Regions from separate parts of the Cellulomonas sp. NPDC089187 genome, predicted to be linked through region 2. Evidence: predicted binding sites of a transcription regulator. Region 2 holds the regulator's gene; the other holds the start of a gene.
What was found. Region 2 encodes Rex, which represses fermentation and respiration genes when NADH is low (regulators of the CRP and FNR family bind a similar motif). Its sites were predicted from a motif close to CTTGTGAANNNNTTCACAAG; they were not measured.

Region 1 (7,276 bases), 470 kb from region 2:
CATCTCGGTGAAGATCGTCGCGTGCAGCTGGCCGTCGTCGCCGAGCAGGCCGGTGGCGTGGGCGACATCGCGCCAGCGTCCGGTGGGCAGGTTGTCGGTGCTCATCCCCGCCGAGGGTAGTCCGGACGGGTGGGGCGTGGGCTCACAGTCCAGCGGCGGCGAGCAGGCCGACCACCACCAGGACCAGCAGCGAGGTCCAGGCGCACACCACCCACCATGCGGCGTGCTGCCGCTTGCGCAGGGTGGTGCGGTGGGCAGTCATACCCAGGCAGATCGGCAGGCGGCGGGTCCGGGCAAGGCTTCCATCGGAGGATTCTCAGCCCTGCGCGGAGGCGACATCTCCCGCCACGCGCTCCAACTGATCGGACAGCGCACGCAGGGCGTCGGCGGTGGCCTGGTCCACGCCGGAGGCGGCGGAGTCCAGCGCGGTACGGGCAGCATCCAGGTCGCTCTGAGCCTGGGTGAGCTGATCGGCGGCGGCCTGCGACCCATTCGCGGCGGCGGCATCCACCGCGGCGGTGGCCCCGTCCAGTGCGGTGGAGGCCTCGGTGACCGCGTTCTGGGCGGCGTCGGTGGTGCCGGTGACCCGCTCCCGTGCGTCGCTCAGCGCGGTACCGGCCTGGTCGATGCTCGCGGCGGCCTGGTCGGCGATCTCCCCCAGGCGGTCGACGGTGGCCCCGGCAGATTCCACGGCATCACGGGCCTGGTCGACGGCGTTCTGGGCCTCGGCGCAGCCCACCAACAGCAGGGCAGCGAGCGGCAGTGTGGTCACGGTGAGGGCGGCTGGAGTGCGGCGCATCGGATGAGTGTGGCATCCGGTGCTGAGTGATAGCTGGACATGCCGGTGCCCCGTCCACTGCCGGAGTGGACGGGGCACCGGTCGCGGGTCAGGAGGCCGGTGCCTCCTGCTTGCGGGCCTTCACATCGGCGACGGAGGTGCCGTAGTACGCGGCGGTCATGATCTCCTTCATGTCCTCGCGCATCGGCATCCGCGGGTTGGCCGGGGCGCACTGGTCCTCGTAGGCACCCATCGCCACCTCGTCCAGGCGGGCGATGAACTCCTGCTCGTCCACGCCCTGGGCCTGGAAGGAGTTCGGGATACCGACCTTGGCGCGCAGGGCCTCGACCGCCAGGGCGTAGGACTCCACGCCCTGCTCCGGGGTCTCGGCCGGCAGGCCCAGCATCGCGGCGATCTGCTGGAAGCGCTCCGGGGCGACGTAGTGCTCGTACTTCGGCCAGCTGGTGAGCTTGGTCGGGATTTGACCGTTGTACCGGATCACGTGCGGCAGCAGGGTCGCGTTGGTCCGGCCGTGCACCAGGTGGTAGGTCGAGCCGATCACGTGGGCCATGGCGTGCACGATCCCGAGGAACGCGTTACCGAAGGCCATGCCCGCGATGGTGCCGGCGTTGTGCATCTTCTCCCGCGCGGCCTTGGTCGCCGGGTCGGCGGGGTCACCGTTCACGGACTGGGCCAGGTTGTCGAAGATCAGCCGGATCGCCTGCAACGCCATGCCGTCGGTGAAGTCGTTCGCGTAGACCGCGACGAAGGCCTCGGTGGCGTGGGTCAGCGCGTCGAATCCGGAGTCCGCCGCCAGGCTCGCGGGCATCTTGGAGGTCAGCACCGGGTCGATGATCGCCACGGTCGGGGTCAGCGCGTAGTCGGCCAGGGGGTACTTCTTGCCGGCCTCCGGGTCGGAGATCACCGCGAAGGGGGTGACCTCGGCACCGGTGCCTGAGGTGGTGGGGATGCAGACCAGCTTGGCCAGGTCACCCAGGATCGGGAACTTGAACGCACGCTTGCGCACGTCGAAGAACTTCTGCTTCAGGTCGCTGAAGACGATCTCCGGGTGCTCGTACAGCAGCCACATCACCTTGGCGGCGTCCATCGGGGAGCCACCGCCCAGCGCGATGATCGTGTCCGGGCGGAAGTGCCGCATCTGCGCCGCACCGGCCTGCACGGTCTGCACCGAGGGCTCCGGCTCGACCTGGTCGATGATCTGCACCGACACCTTGTTCGGGCGGCGGTTCAGCACGTCCAGCACCTTGTCGACGAATCCCAGGGTGGTCATCGTGGAGTCGGTGACGATGGTGACGCGCTCGACGTCGGCCATGTCGGACAGGTAGCGGATGGCGTTCGGCTCGAAGTACGTCTTGGCCGGGACCTTGAACCACTGCAAGTTGTTGTTCCTCCGGCCCACGCGCTTGATGTTCACCAGGTTGATCGCCGACACGTTGTTGGACACCGAGTTGTGGCCGTAGGAGCCGCAGCCCAGGGTCAGCGAGGGGATGAAGGCGTTGTAGATGTCGCCGATGCCACCAAGGGAGGACGGGGCGTTGCAGATCACCCGGATCGCCTTGACCCGGCGGCCGTACTCGACGGTCAGTGCGTCGTCCTGGGTGTGGATCGCGGCGGAGTGACCCAGACCGTCGAACTCCACCATCTGCTCGGCGAGTTGGAAGCCGTGCTCGGTGCTGGTGGCGCGCAGGACGGCGAGCACCGGGCAGAGCTTCTCCCGGGTGAGCGGCTCGTGCGGGCCGACGCCGGAGACCTCGGCCAGGATGATCGAGGTGCCCTCGGGGACCGTGAACCCGGCCTGCTCCGCGATCCACTGCGGCGACTTGCCGACCACGGTGGGGTTCAGCTTCGCGTCGGCGCAGTTCTTGCCCTTGGCCTCGACACCGAAGATGAACTTCTCCAGCAGCGCCTTCTCCTTCTTGCTCACCTTGTAGGCGTGCAGGACGGCGAACTCGGCCAGGGCAGCGTCGTAGATCTCGTCGTCGAGGATGACGGCCTGCTCGGAGGCGCAGATCATGCCGTTGTCGAAGGCCTTGCTCAGCACCACGTCGTTGACCGCACGCTTGAGCTTGGCCGACTTCTCGATGTAGGCGGGGACGTTGCCGGCACCGACGCCGAGGGCGGGCTTGCCGCAGGAGTAGGCCGACTTCACCATCGCGTTGCCACCGGTGGCCAGGATCGTGGAGACCCCGGGGTGGTTCATCAGCGTGCTGGTCGCCTCCATCGAGGGGGCCTCGACCCACTGGATGCAGTGCTCGGGGGCACCGGCGGCCACCGCGGCGTCGCGGACCACCGTGGCGGCGGCCACGGAGGACTGCTGCGCGTTCGGGTGGAAGGCGAAGATGATCGGGTTGCGGGTCTTCAGCGCGATCAGGGCCTTGAAGATCGCGGTGGAGGTGGGGTTGGTCACCGGGGTCATCGCGCAGATGACGCCCACCGGCTCGGCGATCTCGGTGATGCCGTTGATCTCGTCCTCGTTGATCACGCCCACCGTCTTGAGGGACGACATCGAGTTGGTGACGTGCTCGCAGGCGAAGATGTTCTTGACGGCCTTGTCCTCGAACACGCCGCGGCCGGTCTCGTTCACGGCGAGCTCGGCCAGGTGACCGTGCTGGTCCAGGGCGGCGACGGCGGCCTTCTTCACCAGGCGGTCGACATCCTCCTGGGTGAAGCGGGCGTACTCGGCCAGGGCCTTGGTGGCGCCGGCGACCAGCTGGTCGATCGCGGCGGTGACGCCGGTGTCGGTGCTCGTGGTGGTGGTCACGCGGGTCTCCCGTGTGCTCGATTCCGATGGGCTGAGGGCGACGGTGACCTCGTGAAAACAGACTAAGTGATTGCATTCACAAAGTCTGGGCCCCATGTCCCACGGACCTTCGACCCGGGCGCTTTGAGTGGGTTTCGGCTAGATCCGATTGATGGGGGCGGCGTCCAAGGACTCGTCCTCCAGATCCAGCTCCCGGAGCACCTGACGCATCACGACCTCGTCGATGTTGCCCGCATCCCGCTCGGCCACCAGGGCAGCGCGCTGAGCAGCCACGATGTCCCGGCGCAGGTCCTGCATCGCCCGGCTGCGGCTCGAGCTGACCCGGGCCAGGTCCTCCTCACTGGCGATGGACGGGTCCAACATGATCGCGGTGGCCTTCTCCTTGCGCGCGATGCCCTCGGCCAGCCCCTGGGTGAGCAGGGCCGCCTTCTTGGCACCGATCTGCGGTGTCCACTGCTCCCGGCGCTCCTCGATCACCTGCTGGGCGGCCTTCGCAGTGGAGATCCGCAGGCGAGCCTCCTGCGCGCGGTCCCGAATGCCGTCGTCCGAACGCACCCCCAGGCGGTGGATCAACCACGGCAGAGTGAGTCCCTGGAGCAACAGGGTGCCGATGGCCACGCTGTACGCGACGAGCTGAAGCGTCGCCCGATCCGGGAACGCGACACCCCCGGCCAACGCGGGGATACCGGCTGCCGCCGCCAGGGTCACCACGCCGCGCATCCCGGCCCAGGAGACCACCGCCGACTCCTTCACCGACAGGGCGTCGGAATGGTCGCGGTGCGAGCCGGGCAGGCGCAGATGATCCACCCAGGCGGTGGCGAAGACGTACAGCGGGCGCACCACCATCGCCGTGCCCAGCACCGCCGCGGCCAGCAGCAGCGCGGTGCCCAGACCCTGGTTGGAGGCGTTCACATCCGCGATCAGCCAGGGCAGCTGCACCCCGATCAGGGCAAAGGTGAAGGACTCCAACAGCAGATCCAGGGTCTCCCAGATCGGGTCCTGCACCAGCCGCGTGGCATATCCGGCACTCGGCGCGGTATGGCCCAGGTACAGCCCGGCGGCGACCACGGCCAACACCCCGGAGCCGCCCAGGTGCTCGGCACCCCAGTAGCACGCGAAGGGGGTGAGCAGCGCGATGGTCGAGGACACCACCGAGTCGTCGAAGCGCAGCCGCAGCTGGTGCACCACCCAGCCGATCACCAGACCCAGCGCCACCCCGACCAGCACGGCCAACGCGAAGGTGGTCAGCCCCTCGGAGAACGCCCACGCCCCGGAGGCGGCACCGGCCAGCGCCACCTTGTACAGGGTCAGTGAGGTGGCGTCGTTGATCAGACTCTCCCCAGAAATCACCGTCATTACCCGGCGCGGCAGACCCAACTTCCGGCCCACCGCAGCAGCCGCCACCGCATCCGGGGGAGCGACCACCGCGCCCAGCACCAGTGCCGCGGCGAAGGGCAGGTCCGGGATCAGCGCCCAGGCCACCAGGGCCACCGCCACCGCAGAGACCAGCACCAGGCCCACGCCCAGGCGCACGATGGAGTTCAACGAGCGCCGCATGTCCTGATACGACGAGGACCGCGCAGCGGAGAACAGCAGCGGCGGCAGCACGAACTCCAGGATCAGCTGCGGGTCGATGTCGTACTCCGGCACACCCGGGATGTACGACACCACCAGGCCCGCGGCCACCAGCACCAGCGGGGCGGACCAACCACGACGACGGCAGACGGCGGTGACCACCACGGCCCCGGCGATCAGGGCGAAGATCTGGGCACGGTCCACGGGCAGCTCCCTCGGAAGTCGACTGCCAGTGACGATAAACCGGTCACGGGTACCCAGGGGTGTGAGCGCCCTGGGTACCCGTGGTGGATCAGCCTGCGGGGGCGGGCGGCGGGGTCACCGCCGGGTGGTCCGGCACCGACGCGGTGATCAGCGTCCCGTCCGCCCGGCGGCTGCCCTCGATGTCCCGGACGGTCGGCGTCCCGATCAGACGGGGCGCGGGGGCTAGCGTCACCGTGACCGGCTCACCGGCCCTGACGGTGACCGCCTCGCCGCGGACCAGCAGCTGTGCCTCCTCGCCGTCCTCGACAGTCAGGCGCAGCTCGGTGTGCCGCACATCCACCCGGACCCGGGTGCTGTGCAGGGTGATCCGGTAGGTCAGACCGTCCCAGACCTCGGGCAGGCGCGGGTCGAGGGTGATGACGCCCTCGTGGTCGCGCATGCCACCGAAACCGCAGGCCAGGGCGCTCCACACCCCGCCCAACGAGGCGACGTGCACCCCGTCGGAGGTGTTGTGGTGCAGGTCGGCCAGGTCGACGTAGACCGCGGAGTTGAAGTAGCGCAGCGCCAACTCCTGGTAGCCGACCTCGCTGGCGATGATCGACTGCACCACCGCAGACAGGGTGGAGTCGCCGGTGGTCAGCGGGTCGTAGTAGTCGAAGTCCGCGAGCTTCTCCTCCAGGGTGAACTGGTCACCCTGCAGGAACAGTGCCAGCACCACATCGGCCTGCTTGAGCACCTGGAACCGGTAGATCACCAGCGGGTGGTAGTAGAGCAGCAGCGGACGCTTGCTGGGGTCGGTGTTGGCCAGGTCCCACAGCTCCTTCTCCAGGAACTGCGAGTCCTGCGGGTGGATGCCCAGTCGCTCGTCGAAGGGGATCGCCATGTGCTCGGCGGCCCGGGCGAACTCGTCCAGCTCGTCCTGGGTCAGGTGCAGGCGCTCCAGCAGTGCGGCGTGTGCGGCGGGGTCGTCCTTGGCCAGGCGGTCCACGGCGTCGACCGCGCCCCGCAGGTTGGCGCGGGCCATCACGTTGGTGAACAGGTTGTCGTTCACCACGGTGGTGTACTCGTCAGGGCCGGTGACCCCGTGGATGTGGAAGGTGCTGTCGCCGTTGTGGCCGCGCCAGAAGCCGAGGTCGGCCCACATCCGGGCGGTCTCCACCAGGATGTCGATCGCCTCTCGGGCCAGGAAGTCCTGGTCCCCGGTCGCCGCGACGTACTGCTTGACGGCATGGGCGATATCCGCGTCGATGTGGTACTGCGCGGTGCCGGCGGCGTAGTAGGCGCTGGCCTCCTCGCCGTTGATCGTGCGCCAGGGGAACAGCGCACCGTTCTGGTTCAGCTCGGCGGCACGCTTGCGGGCGTCGTCCAGCATCGTGTACCGGAACCGGAGCGCGTTGCGGGCGATCCGCGGCGAGGTGTACGTCAAGAAGGGCAGGACGTAGATCTCGGTGTCCCAGAAGTAGTGACCCGAGTAGCCCGAGCCGGTCAAGCCCTTGGCCGGGATGCCGTTGCCCTCCGCGCGGGCGGTGGCCTGGGCGATCTGGAACAGGTTCCACCGGATCGCCTGCTGGAGCTCCGGCTGCCCGGGAACCTCGACATCGCTGCGCGTCCAGAAGGCATCCAGCCATGCCCGCTGCTCGGTGAACTGGTGCTGGACGCCTTCGGCGGCCACCCGGTCCAGGGTGCGGCGGCAGCGGTCGACCAGCTCCTTGGCGGGCACCCCGCGCGAGGAGTGGTACGACACGACCTTGGTGATCGTGATCGTCTTGCCCTGCTTCGCGTCCACCCGGTAGACGTGCTTGGCCAAGTCCTCCTCGACCAGGGAGCGCTCCTCGTAGGAGTTCTCGGTGTCGATGGTGTGGTCGGCGGCCACGGCCAGGGTCATCCCGGAGTCGGCGACCCGGTAGCCCAGCACATAGCGACCGTCGGCGGCCCAG
Region 2 (7,276 bases):
CATGAGGAGCAGCAGCGCCACCCGCATGCTGGTCAGCTGCCGCCACATCCAGCGCAGCCAACCGACGACGCCCAGGCTGGGCAGCACCGGCGCTGTCGGCCCCGTGGGGGTCGACCCGGAGTCGGCGAAGGCGTCCTCCAGGCCCTCCGGGCGGTAGCTCTGCTGGGTCATGTCACACCGCCGGGATGAAGGGCTGGGAGTCGGTCAGGATGCCCTGCAACCAGGACGCGAGGTGGCCCCACAGGCCGGTGACCATCGCCAGGCCGAGTGCGATCAGCAGTCCGCCGCCAACCCGCATCACCGCGAGCCGGTGCCGCCCGAGCCAGTCGAGCACCCGTCGACTGCGCTGCACCCCGAAGGACACCAGCACGAAGGGCACCCCGAGCCCCACGCAGAACGCCAGGGCGAGCAGCGCGCCACGACCGGCGGAGCCGCCGTCCAGGGACATCGCGAGGATCGCAGCCAGGGTGGGTCCGATGCAGGGGGTCCAGCCGATGCCGAAGGTCACGCCGAGCACCGGGGCACCCCAGAGCCCGGCGCGGGGGGCGATCAGTCGTCGCCGGTCCTGCTGCCAGAACGGGAGCAGGCCGCAGAACGCCAGGCCCATCACGAGGGTGATCACGCCCAGCACCCGGGTCACCGGGTCCTGCCATTGCAGGAGCAATCGGCCGAGCGAGCCCGCCAGCGACCCGTAGGCCAGAAACACCGCGGTGAATCCGGCGACGAACAGCAGCACACCGAGCACCAGTCGTCCGCGGGCCGGGGCAGGGGCGGCCGTCTGGGTGCCGAGCCGTCCGGGTTGAGCGGGCAAGGCTCCGGTCGGGGCGACCGCCGCCGACATCCCGCCCAGGTAACCCAGGTACCCGGGCACCAGCGGCAGCACACAGGGTGAGGCGAAGGAGACCAGTCCAGCGAGCACCGCCACCGGCACGGCGACCAGCAGCGACCCGGTGGCGGCGGTCTGCGCGAAGCTGTCGCCGACGGAGGCCGGGATCACGCCGGGTCCTCGGCCAGGGCCTCCTCGACCAGTGCGCGCAGGGTGGAGCCCTCGGCCATCCCCACGATCCGGGCGAAGACCTTGCCCTCGCGATCGAGGACGACGGTGGTGGGGGTGGCCTGGATCGGCACGACGCCCTGCAAGGAGGCCACCGCAGCCTTGTCCCGGTCGTCGATGCTCGGGTAGGGCACGTCGAAGGTGCGCTGGAAGGACTCGGCGGCACCCGCGTCGTCCACCCCGTTGATTCCGAGCACATGCAGGCCTTGGTCGGCGTACTCGTTCGCGATGTCCACCAGGTCCGGGGCTTCCTCCCGGCAGGGCGGGCAGGCGGCGTACCAGGTGTTGAGGATCACCACGTCGCCGAGCCAGTCCGCGGTGTCCTGGGTGGTGCCGGCATAGTCGGTGCCCGCGACCTCGACCGGTCCCTGGCGCTCGTCCACCGACCAGGAGGTGAAGGAGCCGTCCTGGGACTGGTAGCCCGCGTCGGTGGTCGACTCCCCGGAGGTGGTGCCACCGGAGCAGGCGGTGAGGGCGAGGAGTCCGGCGGCGAGTGCGCTGGCGACAGCCCGGCGGCTGATCCGGGGGGTCATGCGCCGGCCACCGCCGAGGCACCGGGCAGCAGGTCGGCGGCGGGCTCGGAGTACCCGATGCCGACCAGCCGGTCGTCCTCGTAGGTGATGCTGGTCAGGGAGGCGAGCGAGCACTGGCGACGACGCGGGTCGTGCCACAGCCGCCGGTTCTCCAACGCCAGGCGGGTGATCCACACCGGCAGCTGGTGGCTGACCAGGACGGCCTCGTGCCCGCGCGCCTCGTCCCGGGCCTGCTCGACGACGGCGACCATCCGGGCGACCTGTTCGGTGTAGGGCTCACCCCAGGAGGGCCGGAACGGGTTGATCAGCTTCGGCCAGTGCCGGGGATGACGCAGCGAGCCGTCGCCGACCCCAAAGGTCATGCCCTCAAAGTGGTTCGCTGCCTCGATCAGGCGCTCGTCGGTGCGGATCTCCAACCCGAGGGCGCTGGCGATCGGCGCGGCGGTCTCCTGCGCGCGTTGCAGCGGTGAGGCGTAGAGCACCGTGATCCCGCCCTTGGCGGCCAGGTGGTCGGCCACCATCTGCGCCATCGCCACACCGCGCTCGGAGAGGTGGTAGCCGGGCAGGCGGCCGTAGAGCAGACCCTCCGGGTTGTGCACTTCTCCGTGCCGCATCAGATGGACGGTGGTGGTGACCATGGCGTCAGTCTCGCAAACCGTTCTGGGTGCTCGCGCCTACTCGTCCGCCGCGGACTCGTTCAGCGCGGCTCCGACGGCGGCCATCGCCTCGCCCAGCGCGCGCATCTGCTCGGTCGTCAGCGCGTCGACCAGGTAGGTGCGCACGGAGGTCACATGCGAGGGTGCGGCCGCCACCAGGCGCTGGTGACCGGCGGGGGTCATCGTGCAGTTCACCCCGCGGGCGTCCTGTGCGCAGGGGGTGCGTTCGACCAGTCCGGCGTTCTCCATCCGGCGGATCGTGTGGGTCAGGCGGCTGCGCGAGTGAGCCAGCTCACCGGCCAGCTCGGACATCCGCAGCGTGCGCTCGGGCGCCTCGGACAGCCGCACCAGCACCTCGTACTCGCCCAGCGACAGGCCGGTGTCCCGCTCCAGCTCGTGCCCGAGGACGTCCAGCAGACGCGCGGTGCCGTCGCGATAAGCGCGCCACCAGCCCTGCTCGTCGTCACTGAGCCACTTCACGTCGGTCACCGGACCATCCTCTCGCACGTCCTCTTGCATCCTCGCGTCCACTGTAGTAGAAATCTCAACTATCAGCGATTGACGCTTCAACTAACGAGGATGGACATCATGACCGCTCTGCCCACCGGCCTGGTCGCCGGCACCTGGAACATCGACCCGTCGCACACCGAGGCCTCCTTCACCGTGCGCCACGCCGGCATCTCCAAGGTGCGGGGCACCGTCGCCGTGACCGGTGGCGCGATCACCGTCGGCGAGGACCTCGAGGTCTCCGCCGTCACCGCCACCCTGGACCCGTCCACCATCACCACCGGTGACGCGGGCCGCGACGGCCACCTCAAGAGCGGCGACTTCTTCGATGTGGAGAAGTTCGGCGAGTGGACCTTCACCTCCACCGCGGTCAAGGCGGACGGCGAGGACTACATCGTCACCGGCGACCTGACCATCCACGGCGTGACCAAGTCCGTCGACCTGGCCGTCGAGTTCGGCGGTGCCGCCACCGACCCGTTCGGCAACCAGCGCGCCGGCTTCTCCGCCACCCTGCCGATCTCCCGCAAGGACTTCGACCTGACCTGGAACGCGGCCCTCGAGACCGGCGGCGTGCTGGTCTCCGACAAGGTGAACATCGCGCTCGAGGTCTCCGCCATCAAGGGCTGACCCTTCCCGGGAGTGGGTGCTGGCGAGCCCAGCCGCCGCCGGCACCCACCCCGCACGGACCCGCGAGGGCCCGGCCACGCACATCCCCTGCCGTGGCCGGGCCCTCGCGCTGTCCCAGGCGTCAGCTCTCGGCGCTGAGCCGCCGCGCGTGGAAGGCCACGATCTGCAACTCCGAGCCCAGATCCACCTCGCGCACCTCGACGTCATCGGGCACCCGGACCGTGCGCGGGGCGAAGTTCAAAATGCCGGACACACCGGCAGCGACCAGGCGGTCCGCGGTCTGCTGCGCGGCCGACGCGGGCGTGGCCAGGATCGCGATGGTGGCCTGCCCGTCGGCGACGACCTTCTCCAGCTCCGTCGCATGCCGCACCACGTGACCGGCGACGGTGGTGCCCACCACAGCCGGGTCGGTGTCGACCAACCCGACCAGCTCGAAGCTACGGTCGGCGAACCCGGAGTAGGTGGCCAGCGCGTGCCCGAGGTTACCGATGCCGACGATGACCAGTCGGCGCTCCTCGGTCATCCCGAGCACCTGGGCGATCTGACGGCGCAGACTGTCGACCTCGTACCCCACGCCTCGACGCCCACCGGCACCCAGGTAGGACAGGTCCTTGCGCAGTTGGGCCGGGGACGCTCCCACCAGGTCGGCGAGCTGGTCGGAGGACACCGTGTGTGCCCCCTCCGACGCGAGACCGCCGAGCGAGCGCAGGTATCCCGGCAGTCGGGCGACAGTGGTCGACGGCAGCGGGCGCACGGTCCCAGGTTAGGGCTTCGACGACCGTTGCAGGGCTGCGACGAGCAGATCTGTGTCGATCTGCCAGTACCCGGCCCGCCGACCGTCCACCTCCAGCACCGGCAGCAGCTCCCCGTAGGCCGATCCCGCCGGTCGACCGTCACCGGTCAGGGCATCGGGCAGGTCGACGTCGACCTCGTGCCAGTCGTCACCGCAGACCTCCCGGAGCACGGCACGGGCGGACTCGCACAGGTGGCACCCCTGACGGGTGAAGAGCGTGACGCGACTGTCGGCGGTGGGCACAGGACGAGCCTAGGCCGCATGGCTACAGTGGCCGGGTGCCCGAGCCCACCGAGCCCCGACCCGTCGATGCCACGACGGCCAAGGGGCGAGCATCCGGGCAGGTCGCGGCAGATCTGGCTGCACAGCACGGACCAGACGCCCGGGTCGCGGCGTTCTTTGACGTCGACAACACGATCATCCGGGGCGCGAGCGCGTTCCACCTGGGGGTCGGTCTCTACCGGCGCGGGTTCTTCAAGACCAGCGACATCGTGCGGTTCGCGCTGCACCAGATGCGCTACCTCGCCTTCGGTGAGAACAAGGCGCAGATCGCTGAGGTGCGCGACCGGGCGCTGAGCATCATGCGCGGACGTTCGGTGGCCGAGGTACTCACCATCGCCGAGGACATCTACGACGAGGTGCTCGCCCTGCGGATCTTCCCGGGCACCCAGCGATTGTTGGACCAGCACCTGAGCGCCGGACACCAGGTCTGGCTGGTCACCGCCACCCCGGTCGAGATCGGCGACCTGATCGCCCGTCGGCTGGGGGCCACCGGCGCGCTGGGGACCGTCGCCGAGCACACCGACGGGTTCTACACCGGACGGCTGGTCGGCGACATGATGCACGGCCAGGCCAAGGCTGAGGGCGTCCGGACGCTCGCCGAGCGCGAGGGACTGGATCTGAGCCAGTCCTTCGCCTACGGCGACTCGGCGAATGACGTGCCCGTGCTGTCCGAGGTCGGATTCCCCTGCGCGATCAACCCGGACGCCCGGCTGCGACGGCACGCGGCAGAGGTCGGCTGGCCGATGCGCGAGTTCCGCAACCGTCGGGCCCGGACCCGACGCGGGGTGGACGCGGCGACCGCAGCGGGCTCGATCTGGGCACTGGCGCTGATCGCGCGGACCCTGCGCCGGACCATCCGCAGCCGGTGGGGACGATGACGGACAGGGGTGGTCCAGTGCCGGTCCAGGCCGACTCCCCGGCGACCGGGTCCACGCAGACGATCCGACCGGGCCAGCTGGTCATCCGGCCAGCGCTGACCGCTGAGGCGCACGCGGTGGCAGAGCTCGCGGCCGCCACCTTCCCGCTGGCGTGCCCGCCGGACATGCCGAACGCCGACCAGCAGACCTTCATCGCCGGACATCTCACCGCGGCGCACTTCGCCGAGCATCTGCGCACCCCGGGGCATCTGGTCCTGGTCGCGGAGCACGAGGGGGCGCTGATCGGCTACACACTGACCCTGATCGGCGAGCCGCTGGATCAGGATCTGGGTGCGGTGCCGGGCACCGCCTACCTGTCCAAGTGCTACCTGATACCCGCCGCTCAGGGCACCGGGGTCGCCGGCCGACTGATGACCGCCACCCTGGACGCCGCCCGCGCGAGCGGTGCGCCCGCGGTCGTGCTCGGGGTGAACGGCCAAAATGCGCGCGCCCAGGCGTTCTACCGGCGGCACGGGTTCGAGGTCGCCGGTGAGCGCACCTTCACCGTCGGTGCCCGCACCGAGCGCGACCTGGTCCTGACCCGGACACTCTGACCCCGCGCCCGGTCCGCCTCGCACCGCGCCGAGTTCGGTGGTGCGGTCGCGAGGTCGTCTGCGCCGCAACCGAACTCGGCTCGGATCCACCGAACTCGGCGGTCCGGTGCGGTCCGGCGGTGCGGCTGGGGGCGGGTGGGTCAGGGTGGGTCGGGGTGGGTCAGGCACTAGTGGACTGGCGCGGAACCAGGGCGAAGTCCGTCACCACCTGGCGTGGACCGTCGGGGGCGCTGCCCTCGATCCGTTCCAGCAGGTACCGCACCGCGGTCCGGGCGATCTGCTCCAGACCTGGTGCGACCGAGGTGAGCGTCGGCGCGGAGTAGGACGCCTCCTCGATGTCGTCGAACCCGATCACCAGCACGTCCTCCGGCACCGAGCGGCCACGCAGGCGCAGGGCGTGCATCGCACCGAGGGCCACCGCGTCGTTCAGACCGAAGACGGCATCGAACTCCACCCCGTCGTCCAACAGCCGAGTCATCGCCGCGTCCCCGGTGGAGCGGTGCCAGGCCCCGGCCTCCGCGACCAGACGCTCGTCCACGGGCAGCCCAGCGGCGGTCAGCGCCTCGCGGTAGCCCTGCATGCGCAGCGCCGCAGTGCCGACCTTCTCCCCCGGGTGCGCGCCGATCACCGCAATCCGACGTCGGCCGAGGGACAGCAGGTGCTCGGTGGCGGCGCGGGCGGCAGCGACGTTGTCCATGGTGACGTGGTCGGTGGGCCCGCCGAACACCCGCTCACCGAGCAGCACCATCGGGAAGTCCACATCGAACAGGTCGACGTCCTCCTGCCCGAGCGCCAGCGGGGAGAAGATCAGCCCGTCGGTCAGGTGCCGCACCCGCGAGCCCAGCGCCTCGATCTCCCGCCCGCGATTCGCGTTGGTCTGCTCGATCAGCACCAGGGTGCCGGACTCCTCCGCCACCCGGATGATCGCCTCCGCCAACTCCGCGAAGTACGGCAGCCCCAGCTCGGGCAGGGCCAGACCGATCATGCCGGTCCGACCCTGCCGCAGGCTCCGGGCGGTGATGTTCACCCGGTAGCCGAGCTGGTCGATGGCCTGTTCCACCCGCTGTTTGGTGGCCGGGCGGATGTGCGGGTAGCCGTTGATCACATTGGAGACCGTCTTCACGGACACCTGGGCCAGCTGCGCGACGTCGTGCATCGTCGCACCGCTCGACCGTCGGGCTGCGCTCACTGTGGCCTCCTCGCTCTGCCCCCCGTGGTTCTAGCACATGGTCATCGTCCGCCGAGTCCGGTCGTCGCCACGGCCTTGACGATCTGCCGCTGGAACAGCATGAACAGGATGATCAGCGGAGCGGCGGCAATCATCGCGGAAGCCATCGTCTGGGCGTAGATCGT

Region 1: adhE (bifunctional acetaldehyde-CoA/alcohol dehydrogenase) is a predicted target of Rex. The motif match lies at 3,624-3,643, and genes of this name have one in related genera.

The regions. Positions count from the first base shown of each region.
Region 1 covers NZ_JBFBHI010000003.1:26,211-33,486, reverse strand. The annotation lists gene AB0N78_RS08355 (pyridoxal phosphate-dependent aminotransferase) at 1-105, opposite strand, end outside; gene AB0N78_RS08350 (molybdopterin oxidoreductase) at 143-262, opposite strand; gene AB0N78_RS08345 (hypothetical protein) at 317-799, opposite strand; gene adhE (bifunctional acetaldehyde-CoA/alcohol dehydrogenase) at 888-3,560, opposite strand; gene AB0N78_RS08335 (Na+/H+ antiporter) at 3,699-5,339, opposite strand; gene AB0N78_RS08330 (glycosyl hydrolase family 65 protein) at 5,428-7,276, opposite strand, start outside.
Region 2 covers NZ_JBFBHI010000003.1:492,404-499,679, forward strand. The annotation lists gene AB0N78_RS10585 (cytochrome c biogenesis protein ResB) at 1-171, opposite strand, end outside; gene AB0N78_RS10590 (cytochrome c biogenesis protein CcdA) at 173-997, opposite strand; gene AB0N78_RS10595 (TlpA disulfide reductase family protein) at 994-1,587, opposite strand; gene AB0N78_RS10600 (histidine phosphatase family protein) at 1,584-2,225, opposite strand; gene AB0N78_RS10605 (MarR family transcriptional regulator) at 2,262-2,732, opposite strand; gene AB0N78_RS10610 (YceI family protein) at 2,832-3,377, shown strand; gene AB0N78_RS10615 (redox-sensing transcriptional repressor Rex) at 3,499-4,131, opposite strand; gene AB0N78_RS10620 (glutaredoxin family protein) at 4,141-4,413, opposite strand; gene AB0N78_RS10625 (HAD-IB family hydrolase) at 4,449-5,330, shown strand; gene AB0N78_RS10630 (GNAT family N-acetyltransferase) at 5,348-5,923, shown strand; gene AB0N78_RS10635 (LacI family DNA-binding transcriptional regulator) at 6,084-7,112, opposite strand; gene AB0N78_RS10640 (carbohydrate ABC transporter permease) at 7,154-7,276, opposite strand, start outside.